DNA from 3 places in the Paenibacillus paludis genome. Region 3 is predicted to be linked to each of the others. Evidence: riboswitches for the same ligand, from Rfam matches in the RefSeq annotation. Region 3 holds a riboswitch; each other region holds the start of a gene.
The links. Region 3 has a riboswitch for cyclic di-GMP ahead of ACAN56_RS08060 (hypothetical protein). Riboswitches for the same ligand answer to the same signal wherever they lie in the genome.
Positions count from the first base shown of each region.

Region 1: it holds a riboswitch for cyclic di-GMP, as region 3 does, so the genes downstream of both, ACAN56_RS09910 (collagen-binding domain-containing protein) here and ACAN56_RS08060 (hypothetical protein) in region 3, are expected to answer to the same signal.
Region 2: it holds a riboswitch for cyclic di-GMP, as region 3 does, so the genes downstream of both, ACAN56_RS09170 (anti-repressor SinI family protein) here and ACAN56_RS08060 (hypothetical protein) in region 3, are expected to answer to the same signal.

Region 1 covers NZ_JBGJZP010000004.1:245,135-251,787, reverse strand. Annotated here, with positions in the region: gene ACAN56_RS09915 (alpha/beta hydrolase) at 473-1,414, opposite strand; gene ACAN56_RS09910 (collagen-binding domain-containing protein) at 1,702-4,890, opposite strand; cyclic di-GMP riboswitch class I at 4,974-5,063, opposite strand; gene ACAN56_RS09905 (YhjD family protein) at 5,688-6,101, shown strand; gene ACAN56_RS09900 (ASCH domain-containing protein) at 6,506-6,653, opposite strand, start outside.
Region 2 covers NZ_JBGJZP010000004.1:101,691-108,343, reverse strand. Annotated here, with positions in the region: gene ACAN56_RS09190 (TasA family protein) at 1-64, opposite strand, end outside; gene sipW (signal peptidase I SipW) at 151-744, opposite strand; gene ACAN56_RS09180 (hypothetical protein) at 763-1,761, opposite strand; gene ACAN56_RS09175 (helix-turn-helix domain-containing protein) at 2,183-2,515, shown strand; gene ACAN56_RS09170 (anti-repressor SinI family protein) at 2,616-2,768, opposite strand; cyclic di-GMP riboswitch class I at 2,796-2,880, opposite strand; gene ACAN56_RS09165 (2-oxoglutarate dehydrogenase E1 component) at 3,365-6,232, shown strand; gene odhB (2-oxoglutarate dehydrogenase complex dihydrolipoyllysine-residue succinyltransferase) at 6,287-6,653, shown strand, end outside.
Region 3 covers NZ_JBGJZP010000003.1:322,070-328,722, forward strand. Annotated here, with positions in the region: gene ACAN56_RS08045 (DUF4179 domain-containing protein) at 1-1,256, opposite strand, end outside; gene ACAN56_RS08050 (RNA polymerase sigma factor) at 1,225-1,803, opposite strand; gene ACAN56_RS08055 (nucleotidyltransferase domain-containing protein) at 1,925-2,692, shown strand; cyclic di-GMP riboswitch class I at 2,819-2,910, shown strand; gene ACAN56_RS08060 (hypothetical protein) at 2,961-4,016, shown strand; gene ACAN56_RS08065 (hypothetical protein) at 4,156-4,515, shown strand; gene ACAN56_RS08070 (ketoacyl-ACP synthase III) at 4,554-5,552, shown strand; gene ACAN56_RS08075 (alpha/beta fold hydrolase) at 5,889-6,653, opposite strand, start outside.

The DNA of each region.
Region 1 (6,653 bases), on a different contig from region 3:
CTTATGTTCTACTTGCATTACTATATACTTCGTGATATAATAAAGTAATATTTGTTTTCGTGTATATACATCCCCATCAAGAAGATGTCAGGCCGATTGGTTACTTTCTATTTATTATCGGCATTTTGGACACAAAATCTTACGTTTTCTTGCATGACTCTTCCTTTTTATGAGACTAAATTCGAACATAGCATTCCGATTCACACTGGCGCGGCCACGGAGCCGCAAGGACAAAAGAGAGGTAGGGCTTTTGTCGTTTTGGAAGGATTATTCTCGCCATACGGCTGCTGGAAATAACAGGGAATTACGACACCCGTTTCGCTCACAAACGGCGGGGGATTAAATATACGAGAAGATATGGACGTACCGTTCCCCGTTGCAAGGAACGCCGCCATATGTGGAACATATAAGCGCCCGATATCCGCAGCTTGCGGAGATCGGGCGCGTCTACTTTCTAGGGGTTTATCCGGAACTAATGTACATAACGGGCAACAAACTGGCTTACTTTGCCGATGTATCCGGCCTTATCCGTGTCATACGCAAGCCCATGCCCTGCGCCATGCACTACAAACTTGTCCTTGGGGCTGCGGCATGCCTGATACACTTTGTCCATCATGGCATAGGGTACGAACTTATCGGCATCACCATGGATGAACAGGATCGGCACCCGTGCCTTACGCACCTGCTTCAGCGCTGATGCCTCACCGAAGAAATAGCCTGCTTTCAGCCGGGTAATCAGACTGGCAATCTGCACGAAGGGAAAGCTTGGCAGATGATACATCCGCCAGAGCTGATAAGAGAGCTGTGCTTTGACCGAACTATACCCGCAGTCGGCAACAACCGCCTTCACCTGCGGCGGAAGCTCTTCACCCGCGGTCATCATCACCGTTGCTCCACCCATAGACACCCCATGCAGCACAATCTGCGCCTGCGGCCCATTCTCTTCAATGATGTATTCGATCCACTTTACATAATCCCGGCGTTCGGGCCAACCAAATCCTATGTAATTGCCTGTGCTTTCACCATGTCCCCTGGCATCGGGAATCAGCACATTATAGCCCAGGTTTTCATAATAAATCTTGGCGTAGGCCCCCATATCCTTGGCTTTGCCGGAATAGCCGTGGGCAACGATTGCTGTACGTCCGGCTGCCCGCTCTGACGGCAGATAATAACCCCGCAGCTTTAGTCCATCCTCTGAGCTCATGTCGACATTCCGGAAGCTCTGCCGGGCGATCCACTCCGCCCCTTCTCCCCAGGATGCTCCGGCCACCGGCGGATCTACCTTCAGCGCGGGTGAAGTCGCCAAAAACTCCTTAGGAGCCCGATGGATCGCCACTCCATAGAAAAAGAAACCCGCATAGGTCAATCCTCCGGCAATGACGATAATAATCGCCAGTATAATTACACTCCACATGAATATTCTCACCTTTCCTTCTCGTAGCTGTGGGATACTCCAGTCACAATCATGCGGGTTCCGCAATGATTTCTGCATAGTATAACATGGTAGCCTCGCCTGCGAGAAATGTACGTATAACAGATGGATTGAAATCTAAACGATTGTTGTATAATAACCCTGAAAACGTAGGAAACACCCTATAAAAAGGCCGCTTCCGGGGATTGTCTCTCCCGAAAGCGGCCTTGGTTATATTTAGAACATGGCGTCTAGACTGCTATTGGCCCGAGTGTGATTCAATGAAAGCCTCAGCGTTTTCGTCTGCTGGTTTTTGCCGTTCTGCTCAGCAGCAGACCTACTCCGGCAATAGCGAGACCGGTAATATAATAAGGTGCCGGGCTGGCTTCGCCCGTCTGCGGCAGACTCTCGGCTGGATCCACTGGCCCCAGCGGAATTTCTTCATCAAGAATAATCTCTTCATCCGGTACCGAAGCAGGTACTGGGACCGTCGCTGGAGTAGTCTCCGGCGTTGGCTGCACAGGCGAAGATATGGTCACAGGGCCCAAAGGCAGCGGATCCTCATCAATCGTAATCTCCTGATCGTCATTCGTACCAATCACCGTTGGTGTCGGCGTTGGTGTCGGGTCAACCGTTGGCGCTACACTCGTCGGCGCTGGCGTCGGGTCAACCGTTGGCGCTACACTCGTCGGCGCTGGTGTCGGGTCTACCGTTGGCGCTACGCTCGTCGGAGCTGGCGTTGGGTCTACCGTTGGCGCTACACTTGTCGGCGCTGGCGTTGGGTCAACCGTTGGCGCTACACTCGTCGGCGCTGGCGTCGGGTCAACCGTTGGCACTACACTCGACGGTGCTGGCGTCGGGTCTACTGTTGGCGCTACGCTCGTCGGCGCTGGCGTTGGTTCTACCGTTGGCAACGGCGTTGGTACCGGTGTTGGTACCGGTGTCGGCACCGGTGTTGGCGTTGGTGTCGGCGTTGGTGTCGGCACCGGTGTTAGCGTTGGTGTCGGCACCGGTGTTGGTGTCGGCGTTGGTGTCGGCGTCGCTGTTGGTGTCGGCGTCGCTGTTGGTGTTGGTGTCGGCACCGGTGTTGGTGTCGGCGTCGCTGTTGGTGTCGGCGTCACTGTTGGTGTTGGTGTTGGTGTTGGTGTTGGTGTCGGTACCGGCGTTGGCGTTGGTGTAGGTGTTGGCGTCGGCACCGGTGTTGGCGTTGGTGTTGGCGTCGGCGTTGGCGTCGGTGTCGCCGTCGCCGTTGGTGTCGCCGTCGCTGTTGGTGTCGGTGTCGCCGTCGGCGTTGGTGTCGGCACCGGTGTTGGCGTTGGTGTCGCCGTCGGTGTTGGCGTCGGCGTTGGTGTCGCCGTCGCTGTTGGTGTCGGCGTTGGCGTTGCCGTCGCCGTTGGTGTCGGTGTCGCCGTCGGTGTTGGCGTTGGTACCGGCGTTGGTGTCTCCGTCGGTGTTGGTGTAGGCGTTGGTACCGGCGTTGGCGTTGGCGTCGGTGTCGCCGTCGGTGTTGGTGTCGGCGTTGGTACCGGCGTTGGCGTTGGCGTCGCCGTCGGTGTTGGCACCGGTGTCGGCACCGGTGTTGGTGTCGGCGTCGGCGTCGCCGTTGGCGTTGCTGTCGGTGTCACCGTCGGTGTTGGCGTCGACGTCGGTGTTGGCGTCGCCGTTGGTGTCGGTGTCGGCGTTGGTGTCGGTGTCGGCGTTGGTGTCGCCGTCGGTGTTGGCGTCGCCGTCGGTATCGGCGTCGGTGTTGGCGTCGCCGTCGGTATCGGCGTTGGTGTCGGTGTCGCCGTCGGTATCGGCGTTGGTGTCGGTGTCGCCGTCGCCGTCGCCGTCGGTGTTGGCGTCGCCGTCGGTGTTGGTGTTGGTGTTGGTGTTGGTGTTGGTGTCGGTGTTGGTGTCGGTATCGGCGTCGGTGTTGGCGTCGGTATCGGCGTTGGTGTTGGTGTTGGTGTCGGTATCGGCGTCGGTGTTGGCGTCGCCGTCGGTATCGGCGTTGGTGTCGGTGTCGCCGTCGCCGTCGCCGTCGGTGTTGGCGTCGCCGTCGGTGTTGGTGTTGGTGTTGGTGTTGGTGTTGGTGTCGGTGTTGGTGTCGGTATCGGCGTCGGTGTTGGCGTCGGTATCGGCGTTGGTGTTGGTGTTGGTGTCGGTATCGGCGTCGGTGTTGGCGTCGCCGTCGGTATCGGCGTTGGTGTCGGTGTCGCCGTCGCCGTCGCCGTCGGTGTTGGCGTCGCCGTCGGTGTTGGTGTTGGTGTTGGTGTTGGTGTTGGTGTCGGTGTTGGTGTCGGTATCGGCGTCGGTGTTGGCGTCGGTATCGGCGTTGGTGTTGGTGTTGGTGTCGGTATCGGCGTCGGTGTTGGCGTCGCCGTCGGTATCGGCGTTGGTGTCGGTGTCGCCGTCGCCGTCGCCGTCGGTGTTGGCGTCGCCGTCGGTGTTGGTGTTGGTGTTGGTGTTGGTGTTGGTGTCGGTGTTGGTGTCGGTATCGGCGTCGGTGTTGGCGTCGGTATCGGCGTTGGTGTTGGTGTTGGTGTCGGTATCGGCGTCGGTGTTGGCGTCGCCGTCGGTATCGGCGTTGGTGTCGGTGTCGCCGTCGGTATCGGCGTCGGTGTTGGTGTTGGTGTCGGTGTTGGTGTCGGCCCGACTGGCGGCACCGTTCCCTCAAAGGTATGATGATGCATCTGAATATAACCGCTGAATCCTTTTGCAATAAGGGTACCATGCAGCTCAGCTCGGCTGAATGCCACAAAGGCATGAGGCGCTAACATGGTGCCTTCAATGGTTGTGTTGCCATTTGCTACAGAAGAAGCTTCGTAGAAGTTGAACAGCACATTGTGAGGTTTGCCGTTCCACATTTGAAAATCCGGAATGACGACCTTATTCCCGCTTACATTGATAATTACCGTGGCATTTCCTGCAATGTTGAACTGGAGACCGTTGGTAACCGCCAAATCCGCAGCAGTCAAATGAATGACATTAAAGGAATCCGGAGCGTTAATCGTCATTTCCCCTCCATCTCTGACAAAGGGCTGCGTTTGTTTCAGAGCAGCGAGTTCACTCGAACGCTGAATCAAAAATTGCTCCTCAGCTTGAAAATCGATCGGATGGTCCTGCCGCGTACCTCCTTTAAGATCAGCTCCTGAACTTTTCATGCTGCCTCCATACACAGAGGTGCCATAAACTGTTCCATTTGAAAAGTCGATGTCTTTGCCGGCGATAAGCACATCTCCGCCCACAGCATCCTTGGATACTCCATATCCCTGAAGAGTAATATTCCCTGCAGCAGCAAGCCGTCCGTGAATCTGGTCATTGCTTTGCGAGAAATCTCCAAAGATAAAGGCATTGAAATTCCCGGCGACTCCCAGCACCGGTGTTGGGGTGTACGGCATACTTGCCGCCGCCTCTGCATTGATCCCCGGATGAAGCATATTGCCGATGGTTAAAATCCCCGTCAGAATCAAGGCTAATGATTTTTTCTTCAACAACGATATGCACCTCCTATGTAACTATTCTATGAATGCACAGATTAGCCCGTAACAACAAAAAGACCGCCAAGAAGGGTTAGCTTCATGGCGGCCGGACGATCATGGCACCTTTAGAGTGCTGTAGATTCCTGACTTTGCGTCCCGCTCTTTCGAACGGTTTGCGATTATACATGAGAAGTTGGTAACAGTTGTATTCTATGTAGTCTATGACTTTTGTTACTTTCGGACTAGAATCAGTCTATCTCTTCACCCCTCCGTTTGTCAATCTATTCCTTATTTTTTTTGATAGATTCTCTTAAAAAGTCCTCAATCCCGCATCACATAAGGGTTTCGTTGTATTTACCGATCATATAAAACAAATTTTCAATATTAAAAATTAGTATATTCGAACCACTTTTCAACTTATGTCGAAACGGCAAAAAAACTGTCGCCAGCTCTTGGCAGCAGTTTTTAGTCATTGTCAATTTTACACAAGTCAGCGGGCAACAGCCGGACTTAGAATTTGTATATTTTATAACAGCTGAACCCAGCCGATCATGGACATCCATAGTGGAACACTTAGAAACAACCCGAACAACAACCCGCGGCGGAGACTTCCCTCATAATTCATCACAATTCTCCTTATCAATGAGCTTTATTTTTCAATATTTATTATTTCAATTTTAATATAAAATAATTCTTATAATTATTTTGTGAATTATGTCACATTGTTTCAGTTGTTTAGAAATTCCATTGATTAATTTTTGAATAATCGGTTAAAATACGAATATACGTTCTTATTAGAGGTGATTGAATTTATGCATAGAGCGGAGAGTAACGATAATACACTGGTCAAATCCTATATATTGCTTCCGCTGATTTTATCAGCCTTTGAACGGGATTCAGCCATTATGTCGACACAACTGCGGACCCCCGCCCCATACATGGATGTTCTCCGTACTGCTGCGAATGCGGCTACTGCCGATCTGAGGGATGTGCGCGCCGAAATGAGGAAACGCGGAGTTAAGGTCTATGAACAGCAGCGGCTCCAGGTCGGCATCGAGGCCAAATTTATATGCCGGGGATATCATGAACGGATGCTGCTGCTGGATGACGTCATCGCTGCACAGGCCGCTATCCATATGCGCAAATACCTGGGACTCGATATCTCCGGCTACCACAGCTATGAGGAACAGTACAAAAACAAATCCGGCCCTCAAGCAAGCCTATAGCCTTTGGTGCGTTGAAGAATAAAAACAGGCCTCGCCATGGGAGTCGGCAAGACCTGTAAAGTACCCGCTATAGATTACATTAAAACCTTCCAATAACCCAATGTGCCGAAAATAACTACCAGCGCCACGGGATATAGAATTCTCCGGCTTACCTTATCCTTAAACGTAAGAAATAAACATAACATGCAAAGCCACGCAATAAGAAGACTGCCCATTTCCTATGCATACGCTCCTTCCTGAACACCTGATTGGCTCCGGCAGAGATAAGATACACAAAGCCCTATATTTAAAAAGATACCCGGACAGCATCCCATTCATACCTATATTTCACCGAACCGCCGGTACTGTCATAACATTTTCCGTCTATCCAGTTAGACTTGCCGGTCTGAAATTCCATAAGCGCTTCACCGCTTTCTTTGCAGAACAGGATGCTCCCAGAAGCCCAGTCGGCCTTTGGCCGGAATGTTGTCCTCAAGCGGAGTGACCCCCGTCAGTTCCCAGGCAAACCGTCCCTCCCTATAATCTCCAAAGATATATTCGCTGCCGTAGGGC
Region 2 (6,653 bases), on a different contig from region 3:
TTAATGTTGCCCCCAGTGCTGTAGTCGCCATTGCCATTGCCATCGTTTTTTTGAGATTTGCCATTGTTATTTGTCTCCTCCTGGATCTCCATGAATGGAGTATGTTATGAATTATTTATTGAATCTTCCCTAACCACGTTAGGAGAAGCATCAACCGTTCGTAACAGGCGGGGATTCTCCGGGCGCAAGCTGCACCTCTACAGGATCCTCCATGCGCATGATCGATTTGAAGATTGTAATAAGGGAAGAGATGACCAGAAAAATCCCCGGAATAACCATTACGACAATAATCCCGGCGGTCGATTTTACCCAGTTCATGAAATATCCCAGAAACGGAACGGTAAAGTCCGCGTACTGTGCAACAACATTACTTGAAGGAATAGGATCTGCATCCTGCGCATCGTTATTGTCGCCTTTGGTGATATACTGGGTGTTTTCTCCCGAGCCGAGCACGCTGACAATGCGGTGGGTAATCAGGCTGTTTGATCCATCCAGAGCTTTGTAAGTGATTACATCTCCTGGTTTAAAAGATCCCTGACTCTGTTCACTCACCGGTTTGACGGCAATGACAGCCCCCGTCTGAATTCCGGGCTCCATGGAGCCGGAGAGCACCGTTAGAATTTCCTTGCCCAGAATCTTGGGCGTTCCGCCATTCATCCGGCTAGTGATTGCAGATACCAGCGTAAGTAGAAAAATGAGAATTAACGCATACATCAATAGGTTACGAGTCCATTTAAGTATCACTGGAGAGCACCGCCTTGTTTAGAATACGCCTTGCTTTTCGCCTATTTTTACCGTTATGCTGTCAGGATTCGCGTCCGGGGCAGGGGCTTCAGGCTCAGCAGTCTTATCAGGCTTTGCTTGCTCCTCAGCTTCGAGCTTCGCTTTCTCCTCGGCTTCGAGTTTCGTCTTCTTCTCAGCCTCGAGTTTCGCTTTCTCCTCAGCTTCGAGCTTCGCCTTCTTCTCAGCCTCGAGTTTCGCTTTCTCCTCGGCTTCGAGCTTCGCCTTTTCTTCCGCTTCGAGCTTCGCCTTCTTCTCAGCCTCTTTCAGTCCTTGGATCACGTCAGCGGCCTCTGTATGCATCAACGAGGTTTCGTCCGCATAACTCCTAGCCTGTTCGGCCGCGGTCGATGCCTGATGATAGGCTGCCTGCACATAAGCGTCCACTCTTCTGATGGAGCTTAGCTTTCTAACCATCTCCTGAAATTCGCCCAGCGTTAGATTGGCTTGGCTGAGCAATTGTTCGAATACCGGGATATCGTTATTTTGTGCGGCTGTTAATTGATTAAAATCGACCTCATATGGAGAAAGTCTCTGGTTCACTTCATTGACTTGCTGCTCCAGCTCTAATTGCGAGCGTGTTAGATAGCCTTGAAGCTCAGCTAAAAAAGCAGCCGCGCCGGCCGCAGCCTCACGCGTTTGTGCAGCAGCCTCTTGAATACCTCCAATACGTCCCTCTGCGGTCTCCGAGTCCGTATTCTTATCCGTTATCTCCGCTAGCACCTCTCTCGCCGCTTCACGCTGCTGGACCGCAAGCTTCATCGCTTCGCTGGCTTGGTTGGCAATGTGATCGACCGTGCTTGGAAACACAAATGCTGTGGTGATATTGGATGATTCGGTTGCTGCGACGTTAGTCAGCAATGCATACGTGGGCGTTGTAATTTGGCCGATGCCATAAGCCGAAATCACTACGATCCCTGCAATTTGGGGAAGCGTATACCGACGGATGTTTCTATTCCGGGAAGAACGTGAAAGCCTCACAGGAGCCTCTCCTTTAGCTGCTTGCAATTTCCTGCAAACAAGGTAATCTATTAACACCCAGCCTTTATGACGAACGATATTCGTTCGTTATTAAGAACCATGACGTAAGTATATGCCATTACTCCTACAAATCAAAAATCTCATTTTGTTGCAATATTCTTAATAAAGAACGATTTATAGTTAAAATTCTGCTTTTAGCTTCATTTTCCTCAGCTTATCGTACTTTTTAACGAACGTTTTCGTATGAAAAATCTAAATGATACCGCAGAGGGAATGAAAATAATGGGAATGTGGAGTGGAAACGACATAAAAGGGGGATCATTCATACCGGAACTGATTCTATAGTGCTTTGTCCGTCTTCCGGTTATTTGTTATACTGTAACAAAAAGTACGGAGGGGCGTTTTTATCGTGCCAGATAATATGGGAAGTCGCATCCACCATCTCCGTCTGGAAAAAGGCTTGTCTCTTTCGGAGCTTGCGGATAAGGCTGATGTGGCGAAATCATACTTAAGCAATGTGGAAAGAAATATACAATCTAACCCCTCTATTCAATTTATTGAAAAAATCGCTGACGCACTTCAGGTATCCATTCATGCGCTGCTTTACGGCGAGCCTTCCGATGTGCAGGAGTCACCTCTGGATGGAGAATGGTCCCGGCTCGTACTGGAAGCTATGGCTTCGGGTATAAGCAAGCGGGAATTCAAAGAGTTCTTGGACTATCAAAAATGGCGGCTGGAGCAGAAGGATTCCTGATTCATGCAGGTTCCTTCTACTTCCGGTCATACAGAAAGGGCACAGCGGAGAGATCCGCTGTGCCCTTTCTGTATGTACAAAAACTTTTAACAACCAACTGCTACATCGCCTGCAAAGTCTTCTCATTAAAAAATTGGCGGATTTCATCCGCTTTGATGCCCGCCTGCTTAGCCGACATCAGCAAATAGACCCATTCTAAATCCAGATCAACTGTCTGCAGTTCTCCGTTGTTCCCCTGGTTGGACTTATCCAAGAAATCTCCTCCTAAGATTACGCGTCCCCAGGCAGTCCGGCCGTCGTAGTATTTCTACATTAGACCCGAGACTTTGTGCCCCTGTCTTTCGGCAGGTTTACCCTTTACTGGATCCTTTACATGAAAGGATCTGGTTAGAAATTCATGAAACCGTTATCCGCAATAACATTATACAATATCTTACACGAAAAGTGTGTCGATTTATGGGAATATTGTATAATTAGAAACGAAAAATAATTGATTATTTTGCCAACTGCTTGTACGAATTACTCGATAATCCCAAAAAATTGTAGAACAAGCCTCTTTATCTATATATGTATATATGAAAACTGAAAACAACATTTTTATTTCGTTCATTTCAATCACACCGCCGCATCATTTTCATATAGTTAAGAAACCAAACTTATAATAGTTCTGTATGAATTAGGCACTGAATCATACCGTTTTGCGAACGGATTCAACCAAAGTATGAATTGATTACCCGCCTTGAAAGTTGCACAATAAGATGAGGAATGAAACCGCAAACATCGAAGCTCCACAAGGGCGCCGGCGAAATTTTGGCGCGCGTGGAGTTCATCCGTTAGGAGGATGTATTCATGGCAGCCAAAGATCCCTATAACGAAACTGTGTGGAGCAAGTATTACGGACCCAATCTGGGTTACATCCAAGAGAAATATGAGCAATTTGTAAAAGATCCAACTTTAGTAGAGCATAATTACCGCGATCTCTTCACCCTTTCCGGCCCCCCTCCATTGGCTCCTGATGCCGAACAGGCACCGCTGCCTGTGGTTTCAGGAGATACTGAGTGGCTTAGAAAGGCCGTAAGGGCATCCAAGCTGATCGCCAATATCCGCATACATGGCCATATGGCCGCCAATATCGACCCGCTGGACCGGGGAAACAATCCGATGGCGAAATATTTGGAGTACGAAACCTATGATCTGACCCGCGAGGATTTAATGGCTATGCCCGCCTCGCTGATCTGGGAGAATGCCCCGAATGACGTTCATACTGCTTGGGATGCCGTTCACCGGATGCGCCAGGCCTACACGCAGACCATTGCCTATGAATTCGGGCATGTGCGTGACGAGCAGGAGCTGCGCTGGCTGAACAGCCAGGCGGAATCTACCAGCTCTCCCGCGCCTCTAAACAACACAGAGCGCAAAGAATTGCTGAAAAGGCTGATTCAGGTAGAGCAATTCGAAACTTTCCTTCATAAAACTTTTGTCGGCCAGAAACGCTTCAGCCTGGAAGGCAATGACGCCTTGGTGCCGATGCTGGATGAAATCGTGCGTGCTGCCGCTCATGACGGTGCGGAACATATCCTGATGGGTATGGCGCATCGCGGACGGCTTAACGTCCTGGCTCATATCCTGGGCAAACCTTATGATATTATTTTCTCGGAATTCCATCATTCGCCGAACAAGGAGCTGTTCCCTTCCGAAGGCTCCATGGGCATCAACTACGGCTGGACCGGTGATGTGAAATATCATCTCGGCGCTGACCGCGCCGTCCGTGAAGGAGAAACCGTCCGTACACGGATCACTCTGGCCAACAATCCGAGCCACTTGGAATTCGTCAATCCGGTGGTTGAGGGCTTCACGCGTGCGGCCCAGGAAGACCGCAGCACTCCGGGTCTGCCTAAGCTAAATACGAATAAAGCCATGGCTGTGCTGATGCATGGCGATGCTGCCTTCCCGGGTGAAGGCATCGTGGCCGAAACCCTTAATATCGGCAAGCTTAAAGGTTATCAGAACGGCGGTACAGTGCATATTATCGTCAATAACCGGATCGGATTCACGACGGAAAGTGAGGATTCCCGTTCTACCCACTATGCCAGTGACCTGGCTAAGGGTTATGAAATTCCGATTGTGCATGTCAATGCCGATGATCCGGAGGCTTGTATTGCCGCCGTCCGTCTGGCCAGCGCCTACCGCAATCTGTTCAAGAAGGATTTCGTGATTGACTTGATCGGCTATCGCCGCCATGGACATAATGAAATGGATGATCCGGAAACGACACAGCCGATTGTTTATGGTAAAGTGCGCAATCATCCTACTGTATACAAAGTGTACGCGGAACGGCTGCAGGAGGAGAGAGTTATCACGGCAGAGGACGTTACAGCAATGAACGCCGAAGCTGAAGGCGTACTGCAGCAAGCCTTTGATAAGATGAAGGAAGGCAAGCATAAGAACGCAGAGGCCAAAACCTCAGTTGCACTGGACAGCGCACCTACACCGAAGCGTCCTACAGCGGTTCCGCTTGACAACCTGCAGGAAATTAACCGGGAGCTGCTGTCGGTGCCGGACGGCTTCCAGGTCTATCCGAAGCTGGAGCGGATTCTGCAGCGCCGCAAAGACGCTTTGAATGATGGAGAACGTGTTGACTGGGCACTCGCAGAAGCCCTCGCCTTCGCTACGATTCTGAAGGATGGCACACCGATTCGTCTCAGCGGCCAGGACTCCCAGCGCGGCACCTTCGCGCACCGCCATCTGGTGCTGCATGACAGTGACACAGGGGCACTTTTCTCTCCGCTGCATCAGCTTAAGGACTCCAGCGCCTCCTTCGGGGTGTACAACAGTCCGTTGTCGGAAGCGTCGGTGCTCGGGTATGAATACGGCTATAACGTGTTTGCCCCGGAAACCTTTGTCATCTGGGAAGCGCAGTATGGTGATTTCGCCAACGCCGGACAGGTCATTATCGACCAGTTCATTGCTGCCGGACGCGCCAAATGGACCCAACGCAGCAACCTGGCGATTCTGCTGCCGCATGGTTACGAAGGCCAGGGGCCAGAGCATTCCAGCGGAAGGCTGGAACGGTTCTTGCAGCTGTCGGCTGAAGAGAACTGGACTGTAGCCAATCTGACCTGTGCGTCGCAGTATTTCCACCTGCTCCGACGCCAGGCTGCCCTTTGCGGCAGATCGGATGCCCGCCCGCTGGTGGTCATGGCTCCGAAAAGCCTGATCCGCAACACACGCAGCACTTCCCCGGGAGCCGATCTGGCTTCGGGAAGCTTCCAGCCGGTCCTGCCGGAGCCGCTTCTGGGCAGCAAGCCCGGCGAGGTTAAACGGCTGGTTGTCTGCAGCGGTAAGGTCGCTATCGACCTGCAGACTGAGCTGGATTCAGCCAAGGGGCAGGATTGGTCCTGGCTGCACATTCTGCGGCTGGAGCAGCTCTACCCGTTCCCGGAACGGGAACTGGCCGCTCATCTGAGCACCTTCCGCTCCCTGCAGGAAATCATCTGGGTACAAGAAGAACCTAAGAATATGGGCGGCTGGAGTTATGCCGAACCACGGCTGCGCGCCATCGCCCCGCAGAATGTCAAAGTGCAGTATATCGGCCGTCCGGAACGTTCCAGCCCGGCCAGCGGTTACGCCGATGTGCATAGCTTTGAACAGCGGCGTATAGTTACGGAAGCCCTGAAACTAAATTCGCAAGTACAAGCGGCTGTACCGTCCTCCTGAAAGGGGACGGTGTCACGATAATGTTAACTATTATATTTGGGGAGGTAAGGGCCTGTGTCCGAAATTAAAGTACCCGATCTGGGCGAATCCATTTCCGAAGGAACGATCTACAAATGGCTGGTTAAAGAGGGCGATACTGTCGGCCAGGGGGATGTGCTTGCTGAGCTTGAAACCGACAAGGTCAATCTTGAAATCAGCGCGGAGGAGGACGGCGTCATCTCCTCCATCCTGCGCCAGGCCGGCGAGAATGTAGCCGTTGGCGAGGCTATCGGCGTGATCGGCAGCGCAGACGCTGCTGCCGGAAGTGCGCCGCAGGCCGCTGCGGGCGGCAAGCCCGAGGCGGCACCTGCTACAGGCAGCGTTGCACCTGCCGCTGCCGCACCTGTGGCAGCGCCTTCGGACGCTGCCGTTCCTGCCGCCG
Region 3 (6,653 bases):
TTCACCTTCAGCACATCACCTTGAGCACTAAATACTGCGGGTTTCTCATTAAGCTCATGAGGATGGAACGTCACTGAATCGTTAGACTTGACGGGACTATTGTAACCATCCAGGATGAACCGTACTTGCCGGCTGTCATATGGAAGGCTCTTGAAATAGTAGGTCCAGTGCAGCTTGCCGGCTTGTTCTGTTGGTCTGACAGTGTAGCCGAAGGAAGTGTCGATAATACCTCCAGAGATGTAACTGTTGATTCTTGAAAGTTCTTCACCTTTCTCATCCACAAAATGGAACATGACCCCAAAATCGTGGCTAAAATTAGTTGAATTGGCAGAAATAAGGCTTGCTTCCTCTCCAGTAAGCGAGGTGTTGAATTTCAGTGTGACCCCTGCAGGTGTATGCATCACTTGATCCATCTCCAGCTTCATCCCATCCGGAGTAGTATAGACATGGTCCTTCAAATCTGTGGTTACTGTTAATGCCTGCGCTGCGGTCATATCCGCTTCATAGCTGAAGCTCCAGTCCCCGGCTATCACCTTGTTTGTCTCCAGTTCATGAATATTGCCTTGAATAACTACGGTGCTTCCGGGTGCTTCATCGGGGAATACGTAAGTCAGCAGAAGGGAGGCCTGATCCGGGTTTCCATAAGTATTCTCGTCCATGCTCATGACCGATTTAAGTTCTCCGATACTTTCGCCTGCTTCATTCCGGATTTCCAGCTGGCTGGCATTAAATCTGGACATTGCGTCTTCCGAGGCAAGTCCGTTTTCATCCATGATAGTGATGTTGAGCACCAAACGGGTAGGATCAGCCACTACGTCCTGCAGGGCTAAGGTATAGCCTTTATCGCTTTTCTCTATGTCAGGCTGCTGCACCACACCGAGTATTTTGGCGTCCAGCAGACCAAGCTCTGCCCACTGGTTGGCAAGGAGGAACGGTTTCTGTGGAGGGGTGGACAGCGTCTCTGAGACTGTACCTGATCTGCCAATGAAAAACAGTAATGAAGCAATTCCCATCACTGCAGCAACAGAGCTGCCCCACTTTAAACCTCTTTTTAGGGTGCGGCCCGTTTGCATTCCGGATATCTCGGATAAATTTTGCCCGGAGGCGGGCTGTATCTCTGTATTGCGAACTTGTTCCATAACGCGCTCTGTGAAATCATCAGCTAGATTAGAGCTTGTATACAATTGTGAATCCGTCAGTAGATCGTTATCAGTGCCGGACAAGTCATTGTGATTGGTGTAAGCCCATTTTTTCATTGGAACCCTCCCTGGATTTCGGCCATTGTTTCTTCAGCTTTTGACGGGCGCGGTGGAGACAATTTTTGACCTGGTGCATAGGCATTCCCGTTATCGCTGAGATTTCCTCATAGGATAATTCATTGGTATAACGAAGCAGCAGTACAATCCGGTATCGCTCTGGAAGCTTGGCCAATTTCCGGTGCATTTCAAGCTCGTCTTCCTTACGCATATACTGCTCTTCAGGGGTTGGCCCGTGATCCTTCTCCTCCAGTAAGTTGCTTGTTAGGCCAGGGGATTTCCGCCTTTTCAGTGACCTGAAGTGGTTGATCGCAATGGCGTACAGCCAAGCGGCAAAGCTTGATTGGCCATGATGCTCGCGGAGTTTCTGGTATGCTTTAATAAATGTTTCCTGGGCCAAATCCTGTGCATCCTGGTGACTGGCGCCTATACCGAGCAGCAGACCATACAAGCTCGACTTGTATCTGTCTACGAGTACCGCAAAGGCCTCACGGTTGCCCTGCAGCACTTCGGCAATGATTTGTTCATCGTTTTCCTGTGCCTTCATCCAGTGCCTCCAATTGATTTATTTGTATATAAGACGCACCAGCGCCACAATATTTCTCACTTTTAATAAAAAAAGAAAGATTATGTTCAGATCATACTACACATTGCAGGGGGAAGAGAGAATGAAACAAGACGAAGCAATCCGTCTGGTAGGCTTGGCCGTAAAGGGTGATCCGGCAGTCAGGGCGGTATTTCTGAAAGGTGCACATGCCAGAGGACAGCAGGATGTTTACTCGGATGTTGATTTGTATTGTTTGGTCCACAGCGAGGGCTTGACGGACTTTTTAGCGCGCAGAATATCCCATATGGAGACCTATAAACCGCTGATATTCTGGTCGGAAGCTAACTTCGTAGGCCCGCAAATTGTTGGCGTGTTTGAAGACGGACTGCATTTCGATCTTTATACGGTGACTGAGGAGAGTCTGAAACAAACCGAGCAAATCCTTGTCCTGCATGATCCCGAGGGATGTCTTGCCAACTACAAGGCAGAGAGCTTCCCCATGTCGGATGCGGAGATTACGAGGATCCTTTCCGGTTTCACTTTCAGCCTTCTGGAATTTGAAACCGCGTATCTTCGCGGCGATTTGCTCTGGGCACATCGGCTCGGCAGTCATCTGGCAGCAGATCTAATGGCGGTTCTGCGGCATGTAGTAGATCCTTCTACAGCGCAGCTCGGCATTAAGAGACTGCATCGCAAACTCAGTCCACAGCAACTGGATGAGTTAACAGGAGCGTTAAATGGTCTTGGACCGGATGCATTACCTTCAGGTGTCCAGAAGCTGGTGGACCTCGCTGCAGCGTTAATTGCAGAATTGACCGAAAGGCTGTCAGAGAACTGGAATCAGCGTTTTTTCGATTTTATGGTCAAACGGATCTACGCACTATCGTAACAAAACAGATACAGCGAACAATATTTGAATGTGAGAAAAAAGGAGGATAATGACTGCTATTGTCGAATTATAAATTTAGATAGATAATAAATACCAAAATATGTTTGTGATTCGGAAGCGCCAGCTGATGAACAAAGGCAACTCCGCCGAAAGGCGGAAGACGCAAAGCCACCGGTCTAAACCGCTCACGAAAGCGGCATGACAGCGGGGACGCTCATGTAGTTTGGTTTTTTGTTGTCTAAATACAACAAAAGGAGAATAAAAAAACATGTTTTTGAAGATTCGCCACAAAATAAGGCCAGGTTTAGCGTTTATTCTGGCTGCGGCCTTGGCTGCAGGACCCCTGATTGCTACTCCGGTCCACGCAGCTGCGAATTACACTTTTACAGATGTCAAAACTGCATATAACATGCCGCTTGACTACAACTACAAGTTCACGGGTGACACGATCGCTTCACTGGAGAAGGATAGCAAAGGGGCTTATCAGCTGTACTTACATAACTGGAAGAAGAAGACGACGGAGAAAGTCACTTCTACTAACACGTTCAAAACGAACCTGCAGCTCCTGGGAGACAGTGTTTATTATTATGAGTCTACAATTGAAGTGACTAAACGAATTAATATCTACCCGAAGAAGCTGGTACAGTACAATTTGAAAACAAAAAAAACAAGCGAGCTTCCGCTGGAAGTGAAAACTCCGGAATTACTGGGTGTGGGTGACAAATATTATGCACACAGCAGTGGCTCAGATTTTTACTTCACTAACAAAACGACGCTGGAAACTCAGACCATCAATGATCTCGGTTTTGATCAGGTCCACCAGTTTGTAGATGACAAGTTCATCTATAGCAAATGGGACACCGGCACGTTGTATCTGTATGATCTGCCAAGTTCAAAAACAATTGAGCTTTACAAGCTGAAAGAAAATGAATCCTTCAACCTCGTAGCTTCGAATGGTAAAGATATTGTCTGGATGATTGACTCCAAAGAAGTGGATGCTGCCGGCAAGACCAAAAATTATTTCATTTATATGACGATGGACCGCAGTAAAGCCGGAGCTCCGGTTAAAGTATTGCTTAAACGTGAATGGGTAAATGGCGACCGGAATGATCTATTAATCGTGGGTGACAATTATGCGGTGTTCTCGGAAATGATGAACAATAAACTGGTAGCCCGCGGAGTGAACCTCCGAAACGGGGAACTCTTTTTGCTTGGGGAACGAAACCGCAGTGCGGACAATCTTGTGTATTTCAATAAAGACACACTGATCTCACGCGACGCAAATGACTATATTGTGCTTCGTACAATAGTCAGAACGCCATAAATGAATTTTCAGAAACTATCAAAAAAACAGTGCAATTTGACGATAGTAGTAAAGCGGTAAATTTTGGGTATGAACCTATTTCCAATGAATCCCGCAACCGCAAATTGAAAAAAAACAACTAGAGGAGTGTCGTTAAAAAATGATCGCAGAAACTAAAATGTACCCGGAATTCAACACCATCTTCATCAGCTTGCATGGATTTGCCGAATTGGCTGAAACGGTAAAAGAAGTGGAAATATTCGAGGCGTCCATGCCGACTTTGCCGATCCACGAGATGTCTCTGATTATTGACTGCAACGATATGGCGCCCTTCAAGCCGGAGATACTACCGGTTCTGGAACGCTGCTATGTGCTGTATAACGGTTTTAAACATGCGGTTCTGGTGAATCCGAAGAAAGTAGTAGCCAAATCTCAATTACAGAGAGTAGCTCCAAGCGCCGGATTTAAAGGACATTTTGTGGATACGGTGGAAGAGGCTTGGGCAATCGTTAAATCCTAAATCGTATATCCTAAATCTAAAGCAGAGGGTGGTCAACCATGGCTAATGTCAAAATAGTAAGCACCGAAGTGTACCATCCTGCCTATAAGATCAGCAATGAGGAATTGGCTCTGCAGGCCGGATCTTCAGCGGACAAGCTTATCGGCATTTGGGAGTTCTTTGGCCGTAAGGATCGTTATTACGCGGCGGACTATGAAGAGAGCACGCTTTATATGGCTATTGAAGCATCCAAAAAGCTATTGAAGAGCTGTGGGCTCAGCGGAAGCGATTTGGATATGATCGTATTCTCCTCAGGAACACATGATTTCAGCGCTCCGACAGATGCTGCATTTGTGCATCAGGCGCTGGAGGGTAAAGATTCCTGCATTATCTATGACAGCAATGCCAACTGTGTAGGTATGGTTGTCGCTGCTGACCAAGCAGCCCGATCCATGATATCCACTCCCAGAGTGAGATACGCACTCATTGTAGGGTCGGAGCAGATTGCCCGTTTCTACAAAGAAGGGGACCTGGCGTCCAAGGGCCTTTGCGGAGATGCGGCCTGTGCGGTTCTGCTGGAGAGAGTGGAGGATACGGATTCCGGTCTGATAGATTCGGCTTACTACACCAATACGCAGAAGGCGGAGGATATGCAGTTCCCTGCCGGAGGCATGACGCAAATGTACGGAGAACATCTGTCGCTTGAAGAGAAGAAAATTTATCTTCATCCGGAGTATAACGTCAATGTGGCTTTCCCGACAGCGGTATCCAATATTGAGCAGCTGCTTCAGGAACATGGATATACCAAAAGTGATGTGAAGCACTATATCCTTAGTCAGTTAAACTTGAGCGTCATTAAAGATATCGCGGGCAAGCTGGACGAGGAACTCGTTAAATTCCCTTACATTGGGGATATTTATGGCTACACAGGCACAAGCAGTCCGTTTATCACCCTTCACCATGCGATTAAGGACGGGACGCTGGTACCCGGCGACTTGTTCTTTATGTGGTCGGTAGGCGCGGGTATTACGAGTTGTGCTACCCTGTGGAGACTCTAGCATCACTACTACAGTAATGGAACGCGATAGAAAAACAACGAAAGCCTGCGCTTTGCCGCAGGCTTTTTTGTGTGTTTTCGCCGGGCGAGCCATCTATATAGATTGAACATGAGAATTACATGTAGGGAAAAGTGGCGGAGGGGAATTTTGGAACTGGAGGAGCGATAGCGTCCGCCTGAAAGCTTTCCGCAGGAAAGCTCTCTTCGGAAGCGTGGGCAAGGTTTGGATTTCTACCGCGATTCGCGGTTAAATTCAGGAAATCCAAACCTAACAGCGGCCGGAAGTCCAAATATTCTCTGTAGTCACGGCCAACCCCAAAATAGAAGAATTATAAGTTCAATTAATATAGTCTTTATTTAAGAATTCAATAATCAACTCTATAAATTCAGCAGGCTGCTCAAGATGTGGATAATGGCCGCATTGACGCAGCTGAACTAGTTCTGAAGCTGGAATATTCTTATGTACGTATCTGCAGATCTGCTTGTTGAAGGGTAAATCCAGACCGGCTTCCATAACAAGTGTTGGATGACTGATTTCATTTAAGCGACTGTAGGCCGGAGGCATTAAAGGACGATGCAAATTAGGCTTGCCTTGATAAAAGACTTCATTACTGACATAAAGCTCTTTGAATTGAGCCCGAAGCGTCTGATCTTGTGGAACGAGGTAGTGCCAGAAGCTGTTCTTCATAAAATGCTCCGCAGCCTTGTTAATTCCAACCCGGCGGACTCTCAGGAAATCCTTCATGCCTTCCCAGGACAGCCGCAAGGGATACTTGGCACCGTTAACAGAAGGAGCAACAAGGATTAGCTTGCTGACACGATCCGGATAGGCCAGAGCGAAGTCAATCGCAGCACTTCCTCCAAAGGAAGAGGCAACAACACTGGCACGGGTAATCCCAAGATGATCCAGAACGGATTTCAAGTCCTGATAATAGGAGAAGGGAGTGGTGATAGCGTCGCTTTGTCCATATCCTCTCTGATCATACCGGATCACCTGATAAGCTTGAGCCAGTCTTTCCACATGGAGATCCCACACCTTGAGGTTGGAGTAGCCGCCATGCAGCAGCACAAGCGGTTCACCTGTTCCTTGTACATCGATGTT